Regions from separate parts of the Pseudomonas multiresinivorans genome, predicted to be linked through region 1. Evidence: predicted binding sites of a transcription regulator. Region 1 holds the regulator's gene; each other region holds the start of a gene.
The links. The regulator sigma-54, encoded in region 1, starts transcription at its own class of promoters, with help from an activator protein. The targets are predictions, from matches to a motif close to ANTGGCATNNANNTTGCTNT.

Region 1 (5,256 bases):
CGCAGGAGGAACTGGGCCGGGCCATCGACGCACAACTGGGCGGCTACGAGGCCTTCTGCCAGGCGTTCACCAAGGCCGCGCTGACTCGCTTTGGCAGCGGCTGGGCGTGGCTGAGCGTCGATCCGCAGGGCAGGCTGGTGGTCGGAAGCACTGGCAATCAGGACAGCCCGCTGATGCAGGACAACTTGCCGATCCTCGGGCTGGACGTCTGGGAGCACGCTTACTACCTGCGCTATCAGAATCGCCGACCGGAATACATTGCCGCGTTTTACAACGTCGTCGCCTGGCCGGAGGTACTCCGACGTTACCGCGAGGCGCGGCAGGCGCGGGGACAAGGATGAAACCGAAGGCCGTCCCATGCGTCTGATCGTGCAGAGCCTGCGTGAAAGCGGAGGACGCAATTTGCGTTGGTTGCTGGGACTGATCATTGTCCTCGGCGGCGGTCTGCTGGTAGTCCAGCACCTGATGCTGTTGGCGCGATTGTCGCTGTCTGCGCCGATGTACCTGGCCTTGCATGGCGGCATGCTCTGCGCGCTCGGCACCGCCCTGGGCGCGCTGCCCGTGCTGCTGGTGCGCAGCATGCCGGCGCGAATCGCTGACGCCATGCTCGGCTTCGGCGCCGGCGTGATGCTGGCGGCCACCGCATTCTCGCTACTGCTTCCCGCGCTGGAGGCGGCTGAAGCCTCGGGCCGGGCCACCTGGCTGGCCTCGGTGCTGGTGAGCCTCGGCCTGGCGCTGGGGGCCTTCGGTCTCGCGGTGTTCGGCCGAGTACTCGAGGACGCGCAGGCCAATATCCAGGGCGTCGCTGATGGAAAGGTGCCCGCGCGCATCCTGCTGTTCGTTGCTGCCATCGTCTTGCACAACATTCCCGAAGGAATGGCCGTCGGAGTCGCCGCCGGGGGAGAAGTGCAAGGCGCCAGCGGTCTTGCGCTGGGCATCGCGCTGCAGGACGTGCCAGAAGGGTTGGCGATTGCGCTGGTGCTGGCCGGGGCGGGCGTGTCACGCGGCAAGGCGGCATTGGCGGGCGCGGCGTCCGGGCTGGTCGAGCCGCTGTTCGCGGTACTCTGCGCCTGGTTGATCGGCATCTCGCGGATGTTCCTGCCCTGGGGGCTGGCCGCGGCAGCGGGAGCGATGCTCTACGTGGTGGTGCGCGAGATCATCCCCGAATCACAGCGGCGCGGCCATGCGGCGCAGGCCACCCAGGGGCTGATCATCGGCTTCTGTCTGATGATGGTGCTGGATACGTCGCTGGGCTGATCGAAGGCCCGGCGCGTCACTCGCCTTCGTCGAAGTAGTTGTTGATCAGTTCGACCAGCGCCTTGAGCGCCTCGTCTTCCTGCTCGCCTTCGGCAGCGAGGTGCAGATTGGTGCCCTTGCCGGCAGCGAGCATCATCACCGCCATGATGCTCTTGCCGTCTACCGTACTTTCCGGATTGCGCCCTACGCGAACCTGGCAGGGATAACGTCCCGCCACGCCGACGAATTTGGCCGCCGCACGGGCGTGCAGGCCAAGCTTGTTGATGATGGTGATTTCGAGGGCGGGCATCGCGAGGGGCTGTCCTTTTGTTGTCTGTCGCTGCTTAGCTCAGGTCGCGGTGGCGAATCTGTACGTTGGTGAGGGTTTCCTTGAGGGCCTGACCGATGCGCTCGGCAATATAGGTCGAGCGATGCTGGCCACCGGTGCAGCCGATGGCGATGGTCACATAGGCCCGGTTGCTCGCGGCAAAGCGCGGCAGCCACTTGTTCAGGTAGGCGAGGATGTCCTGGTACATCTCCTCGACATCCGGTTGTGCCGCCAGGTATTCCTGAACTTCTACTTCCAGCCCGGTGTGCTCGCGCAGCTCCGGTTTCCAGTAGGGATTGGGCAGGCAGCGCACGTCGAACACCAGGTCCGCGTCCACCGGCATGCCGCGCTTGAAGCCGAAGGATTCGACCAGGAAGGCGGTGCCCAGTTCGGGCTTGTTCAGCAGGCGCAGCTTGAGTACGTCGCGCAGCTGGTACAGGTTGAGATTGGTGGTGTTGAGCTTGAGATCCGCCAGGTCGGCGATCGGTGCCAGCAGGTGTGTCTCGTCGGCGATGGCTTCGGCCAGCGAGCGGCTGTCGGTGGTCAGCGGATGGCGCCGGCGGGTCTCGGAGAAGCGCTTGAGCAGCGTTTCATCATCGGCATCGAGGTACAGCACGTCGCACTGGATGTGCTTGTCGCGAGCTTCCTGCAGCAGCTCGGGGAAACGCTGCAGCTGGCTGGGCAGATTGCGCGCGTCGATGGAGACGGCGACCTGCGGGTGCAGCAGCTCGGTGTGCAGCAGCGCGCGCTGGGCCAGGTCCGGGAGGAGGCTGGCCGGCAGGTTGTCGATGCAGTAGAAGCCGTTGTCCTCGAGTACGTTGAGCGCGGTGCTCTTGCCCGAGCCGGACCTCCCACTGATGATGATCAGGCGCATGATCAGTGCCCGTTGTTCTGGAAGTCCACGACGATCCGGTACAGGTCCTCGCCGTTGGCGGCGTGACGCAGGCGGTCGCGGACGTCGGAGCGGTCGAGCATGGAGGCAATCTGCCGCAGCAGTTCCAGGTGCTCCTCGGTGGCGGCTTCGGGCACCAGCAGCACGAACACCAGATCGACCGGCGCGCCGTCGAGGGCGTCGAAATCTACCGGGTGATCCAGGTGCAGGATGGCGCTGATCGGTGACTGGCAGCCGGGGAGGCGGCAGTGCGGAATGGCGATGCCATTGCCGAAGCCGGTGGAACCCAGGCGTTCCCGGGCCACCAGGCTGTCGAAGATGTCTTGGGAATCGAAACCCGGCAGCTCGCGAGCCACCAGGTTGGCGATTTGTTCGAGGACACGTTTCTTGCTGCCGCCCGGCACGTTCACGAGGGAACGGCCGGGGGTCAGGATTTGCTCAAGTCGGATCATAGGGAGGGGTTAACGGACGCCAACACCTTGCTGGCGTTCGAGGTATTTTTCCTTGTGCTTGATCAGTTGGCGGTCGAGCTTGTCGGTGAGCAGGTCGATGGCCGCGTACATGTCTTCATGTTCCGCACAGGCCACCACTTCGCCCCCGGCGATGTGGAGGGTGGCTTCAATTTTCTGCTTCAGCTTCTCGACCTCCATGATGACCTGAACATTGGTGATCTTGTCGAAGTGGCGCTCCAGTCGGCCAAGTTTCTCGCCGACATAGTCGCGCAGGGCGTCGGTCACATCCAGTTGATGTCCACTGATGTTGACTTGCATACCGCTTTCTCCTTGTTGCCCGTGTGTAAGTGGCAGGTTATGGGGCCTGCCGCCGGAACACCTTGGCGTGGATCAACGTCACACCAGCCGCTTGCGCTCGCTCGAGGGAGAGATTCCTAGGGACTCCCGGTACTTGGCGACGGTACGACGTGCCACTTGAATGCCCTGTGCTTCCAGTAAACCAGCGATCTTGCTGTCACTCAATGGCTTTTTCGGACTTTCCGCCGCGACCAGTTTCTTGATGATCGCGCGGATCGCGGTGGACGAGCACTCGCCGCCCTCGGAGGTGCTGACGTGGCTGGAGAAGAAATACTTCAGCTCGAAGATGCCACGCGGCGTGTGCATGAACTTCTGCGTGGTGACGCGTGAGATGGTCGATTCGTGCATGCCCACCGCTTCGGCGATGTCATGCAGGACCAGCGGTTTCATCGCCTCTTCGCCGTACTCGAGGAAGCCGCGCTGGTGCTCGACAATCTGGGTCGCCACCTTCATCAGGGTCTCGTTGCGGCTCTGCAGGCTCTTGATGAACCAGCGTGCTTCCTGCAACTGGTTGCGCATGAAGGTGTTGTCGGCGCTGGAGTCGGCGCGGCGCACCAGGCCCGCATACTGCGAGTTCACGCGCAGGCGCGGTACCGCTTCCTGGTTCAGCTCCACCAGCCAGCGCTCGTTGTGCTTGCGCACGATGACATCCGGAACCACGTATTCGGCTTCGCCGGATTCGATCTGCGAACCGGGGCGCGGGTGCAGCGACTGGATCAGCTCGATGGTCTCGCGCAGCTCGTCTTCCTTGAGCTTCATGCGTCGCATCAGCTGGCTGTAGTCGCGGCTGCCGAGCAGGTCCAGGTGGTCGTTGACCAGGCGGATGGCCTCGGCCAGCAGGTAGGTCTTGGTGGGCAGCTGGCGCAATTGCAGGAGCAGGCACTCGCGCAGGTTGCGCGCGCCGACGCCGGCGGGTTCGAGCTGCTGCACACGGCGCAGGACGACTTCCACTTCGTCCATCTCCAGGCCCAGTTCAGGGTCGATGGAGGCGAGGATGTCCTCCAGGGATTCTTCGAGATAACCGTCGTCGTTGATGCCGTCGATGATGCTCAGGGCGACCAGGCGATCGGTGTCGGACATCGGCGCCAGGTTCAGTTGCCACAGCAGATGGCTCTGCAGGCTTTCGCCAGCGGAGGTGCGGGAAGTGAAGTCCCACTCGTCGTCATCGTTGCTGGGCAGGCTGCTGGCGCTGGTCTGGTAGATGTCTTCCCAGGCGGTGTCGACGGGCAACTCGTTGGGGATGCGCTCGGCCCACTGGTCCTCGTCGAGGCTGTCGGCGTTGGGCGTGGTGCTTTCCTGGAAGTTGTCCTGGGAGTTGTTGCTGGTGCCGTTGGCGCCCGATTCGGCGCCGTCGGCCATGGGATCGCTGTTGTCGTAGTCCTCGCCTTCTTCCTGGCGCTCCAGCATCGGGTTGGACTCCAGGGCTTCCTGGATTTCCTGTTGGAGGTCCAGCGTGGAGAGCTGGAGCAGTCGGATGGCCTGTTGCAGCTGCGGGGTCATCGTCAGCTGCTGGCCCATCTTGAGGACTAGCGATGGTTTCATGGCTGGAACTAGGCACCTTGTTCGCTGGCGCAAAGCGCGCCATATCCACGACTACGGACGCCGGGGCGCCGCGAGGAAGCAAATTATATGCCTGAGTTTGGACGCTTTGCCTAGGGGCTGTCGACCTTTCGTTACAACCCGGTTGCGCCGGGGTGGATGGGGCAGCCGAATACGTCGCGGAGCGGCCGACGAACCGGCCGCGCGAGGAGGGAGAGGCGGGGTGGCCGCGCCCAGGCAGGGCGCGGCGCAGGGCCTTAGAGGCGGAACTCGTGGCCCAGGTAGACTTCCTTCACCAGGTCGTTGGCGAGGATGCTCTCGGCGCTGCCTTCGGCGATCAACTGACCGTCGTTGACGATGTACGCCGTCTCGCAGATATCCAGGGTCTCGCGGACGTTGTGGTCGGTGATCAGCACACCGATGCCCTTGGCCTTGAGGTGATGGATGATCTG
Region 2 (5,256 bases), 910 kb from region 1:
CGAACAGCACCAGCACCAGTTCGTAGGGCGAAGACGAGGCGGCCTTGGATTCCAGGTCGATCATCCGGTAGCTGTCGTAGCTTTCGTTCATGCCGTAGGCGCTCATCCGAACATCCCGCTGGTCTGACTCATCGACTGCATGACCTGCATCATCGAGGTGTATTGCTTGAGGTAGCGCGCGTAGTAGGTGTCGTACTGCTTCTGCAGATTGTCGTAGTCGTCGTTGACGCGGCGCAGGCTGTTGTTCAGGGCGTCCTTGCGGTTCTTCATCACACCGTTGGTGCTGTTGGTGTAGACGGCGACCCCCTTGTCGAGGCTGTCGAGCAGGTTGCCCTTGCCCATGAACAGCTTGTCCAGGCCTTCCGGATCGCTGGCGATGGCCTTTTCGAAGCGCGTGGCGTCGAGGGTCAGCTTGCCGCTGCGGTCGGCGCTGATGCCGAAGTTGATCAGGTTGGCGCCGCCGAAGGTGGTGCGGACCATCTGGTTCAGCGCGTTGTCGATGGCGCGCACGCTGGAGTCGCCAGCCAGGGCCCCACGAGCATTGCCGTTCTGGTCGCCGGCGGCGGTCAGGCTGTCGATCTGGCTGGCCAGGGCATTGAAGGCGTCGATGAAGGTCTGCACCTTCTTCTTGGTCTCGCTCTGGTCCTGTGCCACGGTCATGGTGATGGCCGCCTCACCGGACTTCTGCGCCTGGGTGAAGGTGACGCTGACGCCGTCGATGATGTTGTCGAAGGTGTTGCTGGCGTTGCTCAGCAGCATGCCGCTCTCACCGCCCAGGCGGACACGGGCGTCCTGTGCCTTGGACAGCTCCTGCGGATTGCCGATGGCGCTCTCGAAGGCACTGTTGCCGCTGTCGGTACCGCTTAGCGACAGACCGATGGCGTTCGCCGCGCCGGACTTGTCCGCGCCCAGCACCAGCGAGACCTGGCCGTTGCTGCGCACCAGGGTGGCCTTGACGCCGGTGTTGTCGGTGGCCTTGTTGATTGCCGCAGCCAGTTCGTCCAGCGAGTTGCTGCCGTCGCCGTCGGTGTCGATCTTGCTCAGGTCGATGTCGAAGGACTTGCCGTTCTGGCTGAGCGTCAACGTACCCTGGGTGTCGATGTCGCCGGCCTGGAGGCCGGAGAACGACAGCTGATGGCTGGTGGCGAGCTGCTCGACGAAGAAGTCGTAGCTGCCGGGCACGGCGGTCTTGTCCACCTTGGCGGTCAGGTAGCCGTCCTTGCTCAGGGTGGCGCTGTTGACCAGCATGCTGGTCTTGCTGCCAGTCACGCCCTGCAGGTTCTTCACCGCCGTGGAGAAGCTCTTGAGCGCCGACTCCAGGGAAGTCACCGCAGTCAGCTGGGACTGGTACGAAGACTTATTGCGATCCGCCTTGCTCAGGCCGTTCTGCACTTCGTACGTGGCCAGTTGCTGGGCCATCTGTTTGACGTAATCGGAATCTATGGTCGCCATCTGAATCCACCTCTTTGTGCCCCCTCTGCATAAGGTCAGGAGCAATTACGATGCCAATGCCGTAAGTCCCGCCATTCAAGGCTTTGCGGGCTTCCCGGGGAGAAGGCTGACTTCCGCCCGGCGTGGTTTGGCGCGCAGCGGGAAGCGGCATTTCCGCCTGCCGAAAGTGCACCTTGATGCAGGGAAAGAGCGACCGTAGGGAGGGATTCGTTAAGCCATTTCGGCAGGATGTTTTTCGAGGGAATCCTGCGCGGGGGCTGCCCTCTCCCTAACCCTCTCCCTGAAGGGAGAGGGGACTGGTTCGGAGCGGGCTGCAACCGTGGCAGCAGCCGGCACGGATGGCTCCCTCTCCCTTCAGGGAGAGGGCTGGGGAGAGGGCCGATCCGAGCACAGATGTATCGCGTGAATTCCGGTTGCAGATCAGTACAGCTGCCGCGAATACACCGGCTGCTCGCGCGGATCGCCCATCAGCTGGCTGAGGATGTCGTGATGCATCGCCAGCAGCTTGCCGTTGCGCTCGTTGAGGCGCTTGCACTGGGCCGTGAGCTGGCCCAGCTGCTGCCACTCCTGCTGCAGCTCTTGGCGACGCGGCGGCTTGTAGTTGGACAGCAGCGTGCGCATGCCGTCGGCATCCATCGGCAGATGGAAGGCGCGCAGTACGCGGCTACGGCGCTGGGCGCGGCCGGCGACGGCTTCGAGCAGTGCCTGGATGTCCGGGTTCAGCGCTTCGATCTGCGCGCTGTCCCGCGCCAGCAGGTGGCGATAGAGCTCCTGCAGGCGCTCGCGCAACGCCAGGCAATCGCGGCCATCCTGCTGGATGTCCTGCTCGATCACCTGCAGCAGCCGCGCGCGCTGGGTCATGCGTCGCTGCTGCGATGGTAGGAGAGGATGCTGGTGGCGAGCAGGCGAGTGTCGTTGGCCAGGTCGCCATTCATCAGGGCGCGGCGGATTTCGGCAACGCGATCCTGGTCCACGTCGGGCATGGCGCGCAGGGTTTCCTGCATCTCGTCCAGGCGCAGCGAATCGCTGACCGGCGCGCTGGCGCTGGCCTCTGCCACGGGAGCGGCGCGCTCGGTGCGTGCGCTCTTGGCGGACTCGCTGGTGGCCAGCGCAACGCTGGTCAGTTGCCGGGTGATTTCCATGGTCGGTATCCGAGTATTTTGGGGCTTTCCCTCAGAGGGCGACCGCCTCGCGGGAAAACTTAAATGCCGTGTTTCGCGCTCGCCGAACAGACGGCGGATAACCGCAAGCGGTTATTCGCCCTACGGCTCGAAGGTTCCGGCGTAGGGCGCATAACGCGGAACGCGTTATCCGCCATGTCCGCAGGCCAGACTCAAGCCCTGGCACGCCACCAGGACTGCGCGGCGAGGCCATCCTGGATTTTCTGTTCCTGCTGCGCCAGCTGCGCCTGCCACTGGCCGACCTTGGCCTCGATCACCTGGGTCAGCACCTTCTCGCTGCGCATCGCGGCCAGCAACTCGCCCTGGATTCGCGCCAGGGCCTGCTCGGCAACCTCCAGCTCGCGGCGCTGCAACTGCAGCATCTTGTGCAGCGTCACCTTGTACTGCTGCTGGTTGTGCCGCTGCAAAGGCGTGCTGGTGGCGACACTGAAGCCACACAGGCGGTCGAGCCCGGTGATGTTGTTGCGGTAGCGCTGGCACAGCGTCTGCTGGTAATTCACCCGGCCCAGCAACTCGCGAACCTTGCCGCCACGCACATCGGCGAGGCGCCCGAGCATGTCGATCTGCGCCTTCATCAGCGGCTACCGACGATGCTTTGCAGGGTGGCGACGCTGTTGCCCAGCTCGGCGCCATCTGCCGTTTCCTGGCGCAGGTAGCGCTCCAGCATCGGCGCCAGCTGCACCGCGCGGTCAGTCTTCACGTCCATGCCCGGCGTGTAGCCGCCCAGCGGGATCAGCTCCTTGATGCGCTCATAGGTGCCGCTGAATTCCTTGAACTGGCGCGCCGCAGAGAGATGCACCGGGTCCGCCACCTGGCTCATGCAGCGGCTGACCGAGGCGCCGATGTCGATGGCCGGGTAATGCCCGACATCCGCCAGGCGCCGCGAGAGCACGATGTGGCCGTCGAGGATGGCGCGGGCGCAGTCGACGATCGGGTCCTGGTGGTCGTCGCCCTCCGCCAGCACGGTGTAGATGGCGCTCAGGCTTCCGCTCTCGCCCTCGCCGTTGCCGGCGCTTTCCACCAGCTCCGGGAGCATGCCGAACACCGACGGCGGGTAGCCCTTGGTCGCCGGCGGCTCGCCCAGGGCCAGGGCGATCTCGCGCTGGGCCATGGCGTAGCGGGTCAGCGAATCCACCAGCAGCAGCACGTCCTTGCCCTGGTCGCGGAAGTAGGCGGCGATGCTGTGGCACAACTCGGTGGCCTTCAGGCGCATCAGTGGCGATTCATTGGCCGGCGCCACCACCACCACGGCCTTCTGCAAGCCTTCCGGGCCGAGGGAGTGCAGGATGAACTCCTGCACCTCGCGGCCGCGCTCGCCGATCAGCCCGACGACCACCACATCGGCCTTGGTCTGCCGGGTGATCATGCCCAGCAGCACGCTCTTGCCCACGCCGCTGCCGGCGAACAGGCCGACGCGCTGGCCCTTGCCGAGGGTCAGCAGGCCGTTGATGGCGCGCACGCCAACGTCCAGCGGCTCGGACACCGGGCGCCGGCGCAACGGGTTCACCTGCGGCAATTCGGTGGGCAGGGGATGACGGCCGGCGAGTTTGCCGAGGCCGTCCAGCGGTTCGCCGAGGCCGTTGACCACGCGCCCCAGCCAGGAATGATCGATGTTCAGCACAGCTTCGTCCGGCGCCGGGAAGACCCGCGAGCCGGAGGTCAGGCCGACGGGCTTCTTGAAGGGCATGAGGTAGGTGATGTCACGGTTGAAGCCGACCACCTGCGCCTCCAGGCGCTCGCCGTCGGCGACTTCCACGTAGCAACGCTGGCCGGTCATGCGCCGGCAGCCGAGGCTTTCCAGCAACAGGCCGGAGACGCGCACCAGGCGACCGCTGACCCGCGCCAGCTGGACCGAATCCAGCGAGCGCAGCGCTTCTTCGAGCTTGAAGCCGTCGCCCAGGGCCACGTCAGTCTTCGTCCTGCAGGTGCGCGCTCAGCGCTTCCATGCAGCTGTCCAGGCGCTGCTGGCAACCGATGTCGGCTTCGGCCTGGGCGGTAACGACACGGCACTCGCCCAGCGCCAGGCGCTCGTCCGGCACCAGTCGCCACCTGGCGGCGCGCTCGGGGTTGAGTTCGCGGATACGCGCGCATTCTTCCGGGTTGAGCTGGATCTGCACGTCACCCTGCTCGCCCGGCATGGCGGCGAGGGCTTCCTCGGCCAGCGTCAGCAACTGCGTGGGGTTGAGCGTGAGTTCGACGCGAATGACCTGCCTGGCCACTTTCTGCACCAGCTCCAGCAGCTCTTTCTGCCGCGCGTGCTGGAAGGCCTGGTGATAGTCGGTGAAGGCATCGACGGCGGCCTGCAATGGCGCACTGGCTTCGTCGAACACTTGCCGGCCAGCGGCTCGACCTTCCTCGCGACCCTTGCGCAGGCCATCCTGGCGACCGGCTTCGAAGCCTTCGCGCAAGCCTGCCTCTCGGCCTTCGCCGACGCCGTCCTGGTAGCCCTTCTCCAGGCCCTCCTGGAAGCCTTCGGAGATGGCGCGCTGGCGCGCGGCCGGGTCGCTGTCCCAGCCGTGGTTGTCGGCGCTGGCAGTCGCGCAGCGTGGCGGGAAGCGGTACGGGCGCCAGGCGCGGCTGTCGGCCTTGATGACTCTGATCGCCATGTGCGGTTACTCCACCG
Region 3 (5,256 bases), 1.7 Mb from region 1:
ACGTCGACGTCGGCGGCCACCTCGGCACCGTGGAGGGCCTGACCATCCGCACCGTGCGCCTGCGCGATCTGGACGGCGTGGTCCACACCATCCCGTTCAGCGAGATCAAGAGCATCAAGAACTACTCGCGGCAGTTCGGCTACGCCATGTTCCGCTGGCCGGTGCCGTCGAGCATGCCTATCGATGACGCGCTGGCGCTGATCAAGGAAGTTTCCGGCGAGCTGCGCAATGACCGCACGATCAATCGCGCCATCTGGTCGCCGCTGGAGATCCAGGGGATCGAGAGCTTCGATGCTGGCCAGGCGATCCTGCGCTTCCGCTTCAAGACTGCGCCGATTCGCCAGTGGGAAGTGCAGCGGGCGTTCAACCTGCGCCTGCGGCAGAAGCTCGACAAGGCAGGTCTGGAGCTGGCCATGCCGCGCCTCAACGTGCAGCTCTCGCGCATGCGCAAATCGCGCCGCGAGGACGACGAGGAGCAGGGCGCGCCGGCGGACGGCGGGATCTGATCCCGGCCTCCCGTTGTAGGAGCGAGCTTGCTCGCGAACGAGTTATCCGGTGACTCCAGTGCTGTGCGATTCGCGAGCAAGCTCGCTCCTACAGGCGCAGACACAGGCGCCAGCGGTTTCTCCAGCCCATAAAAAAGGCCTCCCGAAGGAGGCCTTAATGCTGTCGCTATTTATAGGTATTCGTGGATCAGACGCTGTAGTACAGGTCGTATTCCAGCGGGTGCACGAAGGTGCGCACCTTGATTTCTTCTTCCGACTTCAGCTCGATGTAGGCATCGATGAACTCGTCGGTGAACACGCCGCCCTTGGTCAGGAACGCACGGCCCTTGTCGAGTTCTTCCAGCGCCTCTTTCAGGCTGCCGCAAACCTGCGGGATTTCCTTCGCCTCTTCCGGCGGCAGGTCATACAGGTTCTTGTCGGCGGCATCGCCGGGGTGAATCTTGTTCTGGATGCCGTCCAGGCCAGCCATCAGCAGTGCGGCGAAGCACAGGTAGGGGTTGGCAGCCGGGTCCGGGAAGCGCGCTTCGATGCGGCGGGCTTTCGGGCTGGAAACGTACGGGATACGGATCGAGGCGGAACGGTTACGGGCCGAGTAGGCCAGCATGACCGGAGCTTCGAAGCCCGGAACCAGGCGCTTGTAGGAGTTGGTGGCCGGGTTGGTGAAGCCGTTCAGGGCCTTACCGTGCTTGATGATGCCGCCGATGAAGTACAGGGCGGTATCGGACAGGCCGGCATAGCCTTCGCCAGCGAAGGTGTTCTTGCCATCCTTGGAGATGGACATGTGAACGTGCATGCCCGAGCCGTTGTCGCCGTACAGCGGCTTCGGCATGAAGGTCACGGTCTTGCCGTAGGCGTCGGCGACGTTGTGGATGCAGTACTTCAGGGTCTGAACTTCGTCAGCCTTGGCAACCAGGGTGTTGAACTTCACGCCGATTTCGTTCTGGCCGGCAGTCGCCACTTCGTGGTGGTGAACTTCGATGACCAGGCCCATCTCTTCCATGGCGTTGCACATGGCGGTACGGATTTCGTGGTCGTGGTCGACCGGCGGCACCGGGAAGTAGCCGCCCTTGACGCCCGGACGGTGACCTTTGTTGCCGGTCTCGATGTCGGCGTCGGTGTTCCAGGAAGCCTGCTCGGAGAAGATCTTGAACATCGAGCCGGAGATATCGGACTTGAACTTCACTTCGTCGAAGATGAAGAACTCCGGCTCCGGGCCGACGAATACGGTGTCACCGATACCGGTGGACTTCAGGTATTCCTCGGCGCGCTTGGCGATGTTGCGCGGGTCGCGCTCGTAGCCTTGCATGGTGCTCGGCTCGATGATGTCGCAAACCAGGATCAGGGTCGGCTCTTCGGTGAACGGGTCGAGCACGGCGGTGCTGTCGTCCGGGAGCAGGATCATGTCGGAGGCTTCGATGCCCTTCCAGCCTTCGATGGAGGAGCCATCGAACATCTTGCCGGCTTCGAAGAACTCGTCGTCCAGCGCGTCGCGGGCGGGCATGGTGACGTGCTGCTGCTTGCCTTTGGTATCGGTGAAGCGCAGGTCAACCCACTTCACGTCATGATCTTTGATCAGTTGTTGCGACTTGTACGACATGCTGTCCTCCAGGAGGGATTAGAGCTGGGAGCTTTTTTGTGCCCCAGTATCGGGTGATGCCGGCCGGAATACTCCGCCAGGGCAACCTGCCTCACAAGAGAGCAAGTTGCGTGCCAGTGCCCATTATCGGGCAAGGGCCCTGATTTCCGGGGCTTTGGCCAAGCAATCAGGTAAATGCACGATATTTGTGCACTGTTTCGGTGCTTCACCATGGTGCGTGCGTCCATTTTGGTGCGCAAAAAAGAAAGTCTCCGATTTCTGCTCAAGTCTTGAGCAATTTCGGATATAATTCCGCCCCTTTTTTTCAGTCCCATGGCAATCGCCCGATTCGCATGAAACTCATCGTCAAGGTCTTCCAGGAAATCACCATCAAGAGCCGGCCGGTGCGCAAGCGCTTCATCCGCCAGCTGGCGAAGAACATTCGCACGGTGCTCCGCGACCTCGACCCCGAGCTGCTGGTCGAAGGCGAGTGGGACAACCTCGAGGTCGAGACCCGGGTCACCGACCCCAAGGTCCTGCGCGAGATGATCGAGCGCCTGACCTGCACGCCGGGCATCGGCCACTTCCTGGAAGTGCACGAATACCCGCTGGGCGATTTCGACGACATCCTCGAGAAGTGCAAGACCCATTTCGGCGACAAGCTGCCGGGCAAGGTCTTCTCCATGCGCTGCAAGCGCGCTGGCAAGCATCCGTTCACCTCCATCGATGTGGAGCGTTACGTCGGCGGCGGCCTGCGCCAGCATTGCGGTGCGGCGGGCGTCTCGCTGAAGAACCCGGAAGTGGAAGTGCGCGTGGAAATCCGCCATGACCGCCTCTACGTGATCCACGCCCAGCACGATGGCCTCGGCGGTTACCCGCTGGGCGCGCTGGAGCAGGTGCTGGTGCTGATGTCCGGTGGCTTCGACTCCACCGTGGCGGCCTACCAGATGATGCGCCGCGGCATGATCAGCCACTTCGTGTTCTTCAACCTCGGCGGCCGTGCCCACGAACTGGGCGTGATGGAAGTCGCGCACTACCTGTGGAAGAAGTACGGCAGCTCCCAGCGTGTGCTGTTCGTCAGCGTGCCCTTCGAGGAAGTGGTCGGTGAGATTCTCACCAAGGTCGACGACAGCTACATGGGAGTGACCTTGAAGCGCATGATGCTGCGCGCCGCGAGCCGTGTGGCCGAGCGCCTGGAGATCGACGCGCTGGTGACCGGCGAGGCGATTTCCCAGGTGTCCAGCCAGACCCTGCCGAACCTCTCGGTGATCGACCGGGTGACCGACACCCTGGTCCTGCGTCCGCTGATCGTCAGCCACAAGCAGGACATCATCGACACCGCGACGAAGATCGGCACCGCCGAGTTCGCCAAGCACATGCCCGAGTACTGCGGCGTGATCTCGGTGAACCCGACCACCCAGGCCAAGCCGCACCGCGTCGACTACGAAGAAACCAAGTTCGACATGGCCGTGCTCGACCGTGCCCTGGAACGCTCCACCCAGATGACCGTCGACCGCGTGATCGACGAACTGGGCAAGGACCTGGCGGTGGAAATGGTCGATGAAGTGCTGGCCGGCCAGATCGTCGTGGACATCCGCCACCCGGACGCCCAGGAAGATGAACCGCTGGCCATCGAGGGTATCGAAGTACTGCCGATGCCGTTCTACGCGATCAACAGCAAATTCAAGGAGCTGGACCCCAACCGCCAGTACCTCCTGTATTGCGACAAGGGCGTGATGAGTCGTCTGCACGCCCACCACCTGGTCAACGAAGGGCACACCAATGTGCGTGTTTACCGTCCGCAATAAAGGCGCGGACCAACGCCGCCAGCCCGGACTGTTCGGCGGCAGCATCCGCCACCGACCTCCCGACACATTGGGTGCGTAAGCTCACGCCCTGACCTTTGCACCGCCGCGCCACGGCCCGGCCCCCGCTGCCGAAATCGGCAGCCGAAGATTCACTATCGAGACTGACACTGTGATCGAAAAACTGCGCAACATCGCCATCATCGCCCACGTCGACCATGGCAAGACCACCCTCGTAGACAAGCTCCTGCGCCTGTCCGGCACCCTCGACCGCAAAGAAGCGGAAAACGAGCGCGTGATGGACTCCAACGACCAGGAAAAAGAGCGTGGCATCACCATTCTGGCGAAGAACACCGCGCTGAAATGGAACGACTACAGCATCAACATCGTCGACACCCCCGGCCACGCCGACTTCGGTGGCGAGGTTGAGCGCGTGATGTCGATGGTCGACTCCGTACTGCTGGTGGTCGACGCCCAGGACGGCCCCATGCCGCAGACCCGCTTCGTGACCCAGAAGGCCTTCAAGGCCGGCCTGCGTCCGATCGTCGTGGTGAACAAGATCGACCGTCCGGGCGCGCGTCCTGACTGGGTCATCGACCAGATCTTCGACCTGTTCGACAACCTCGGCGCCACCGACGAGCAGCTGGACTTCCCGATCGTCTACGCCAGTGCCCTGAACGGCATCGCCGGCATGGACCACGAGAAGATGGACGACAACATGGACGCGCTGTTCCAGGCGATCATCGACCACGTCCCGGCGCCGAAAGTCGACGTCGACGGCCCGTTCCAGATGCAGATCTCCCAGCTGGACTACAACAGCTTCCTCGGCGTGATCGGCATCGGCCGTATCGCTCGCGGCAAGGTCAAGACCAACACCCCGGTCGTGGCCATCAGCGACGACGGCACCAAGCGCAACGGCCGTATCCTGAAGATCATGGGCCACTCGGGCCTGCAGCGCATCGAAGTCGCTGAAGCCGAAGCCGGTGACATCGTCTGCGTCTCGGGCATGGATGAACTGTTCATCTCCGACACCCTGTGCGACCCGCAGAACGTCGAAGCGCGCCCGCCGCTGACCGTTGACCAGCCGACCGTGAGCATGACCTTCCAGGTCAACGACTCGCCGTTCGCCGGCAAGGAAGGCAAGTTCGTCACCAGCCGCAACATCAAGGACCGTCTGGACAAGGAACTGCTGCACAACGTGGCCCTGCGCGTCGAGCAAGGTGACTCCCCGGAGAAGTTCAAGGTCTCCGGCCGTGGCGAACTGCACCTCTCGGTACTGATCGAAACCATGCGCCGTGAAGGCTTCGAGCTGGCCGTAGGCCGTCCGGAAGTGGTCATCATCGAGACCGCCGAAGGCGAGAAGCAGGAG

Region 2: the regulator sigma-54 is predicted to act here: its motif matches at 1,491-1,510, upstream of fliD (flagellar filament capping protein FliD).
Region 3: the regulator sigma-54 is predicted to act here: its motif matches at 2,202-2,221, upstream of glnA (glutamate--ammonia ligase).

The regions. Positions count from the first base shown of each region.
Region 1 is NZ_CP048833.1:5,941,522-5,946,777, reverse strand. It holds gene G4G71_RS27170 (superoxide dismutase) at 1-341, shown strand, start outside; gene G4G71_RS27165 (ZIP family metal transporter) at 364-1,257, shown strand; gene G4G71_RS27160 (HPr family phosphocarrier protein) at 1,274-1,546, opposite strand; gene rapZ (RNase adapter RapZ) at 1,581-2,438, opposite strand; gene ptsN (PTS IIA-like nitrogen regulatory protein PtsN) at 2,441-2,908, opposite strand; gene hpf (ribosome hibernation-promoting factor, HPF/YfiA family) at 2,918-3,226, opposite strand; gene G4G71_RS27140 (RNA polymerase factor sigma-54) at 3,305-4,807, opposite strand; gene lptB (LPS export ABC transporter ATP-binding protein) at 5,062-5,256, opposite strand, start outside.
Region 2 is NZ_CP048833.1:330,573-335,828, forward strand. It holds gene fliS (flagellar export chaperone FliS) at 1-106, opposite strand, end outside; gene fliD (flagellar filament capping protein FliD) at 103-1,452, opposite strand; gene flgN (flagellar export chaperone FlgN) at 1,873-2,313, opposite strand; gene flgM (flagellar biosynthesis anti-sigma factor FlgM) at 2,310-2,594, opposite strand; gene G4G71_RS01565 (flagellar FliJ family protein) at 2,786-3,208, opposite strand; gene fliI (flagellar protein export ATPase FliI) at 3,208-4,539, opposite strand; gene fliH (flagellar assembly protein FliH) at 4,541-5,239, opposite strand; gene G4G71_RS01580 (FliG C-terminal domain-containing protein) at 5,246-5,256, opposite strand, start outside.
Region 3 is NZ_CP048833.1:1,112,979-1,118,234, forward strand. It holds gene G4G71_RS05115 (mechanosensitive ion channel family protein) at 1-506, shown strand, start outside; gene glnA (glutamate--ammonia ligase) at 694-2,103, opposite strand; gene thiI (tRNA uracil 4-sulfurtransferase ThiI) at 2,436-3,890, shown strand; gene typA (translational GTPase TypA) at 4,060-5,256, shown strand, end outside.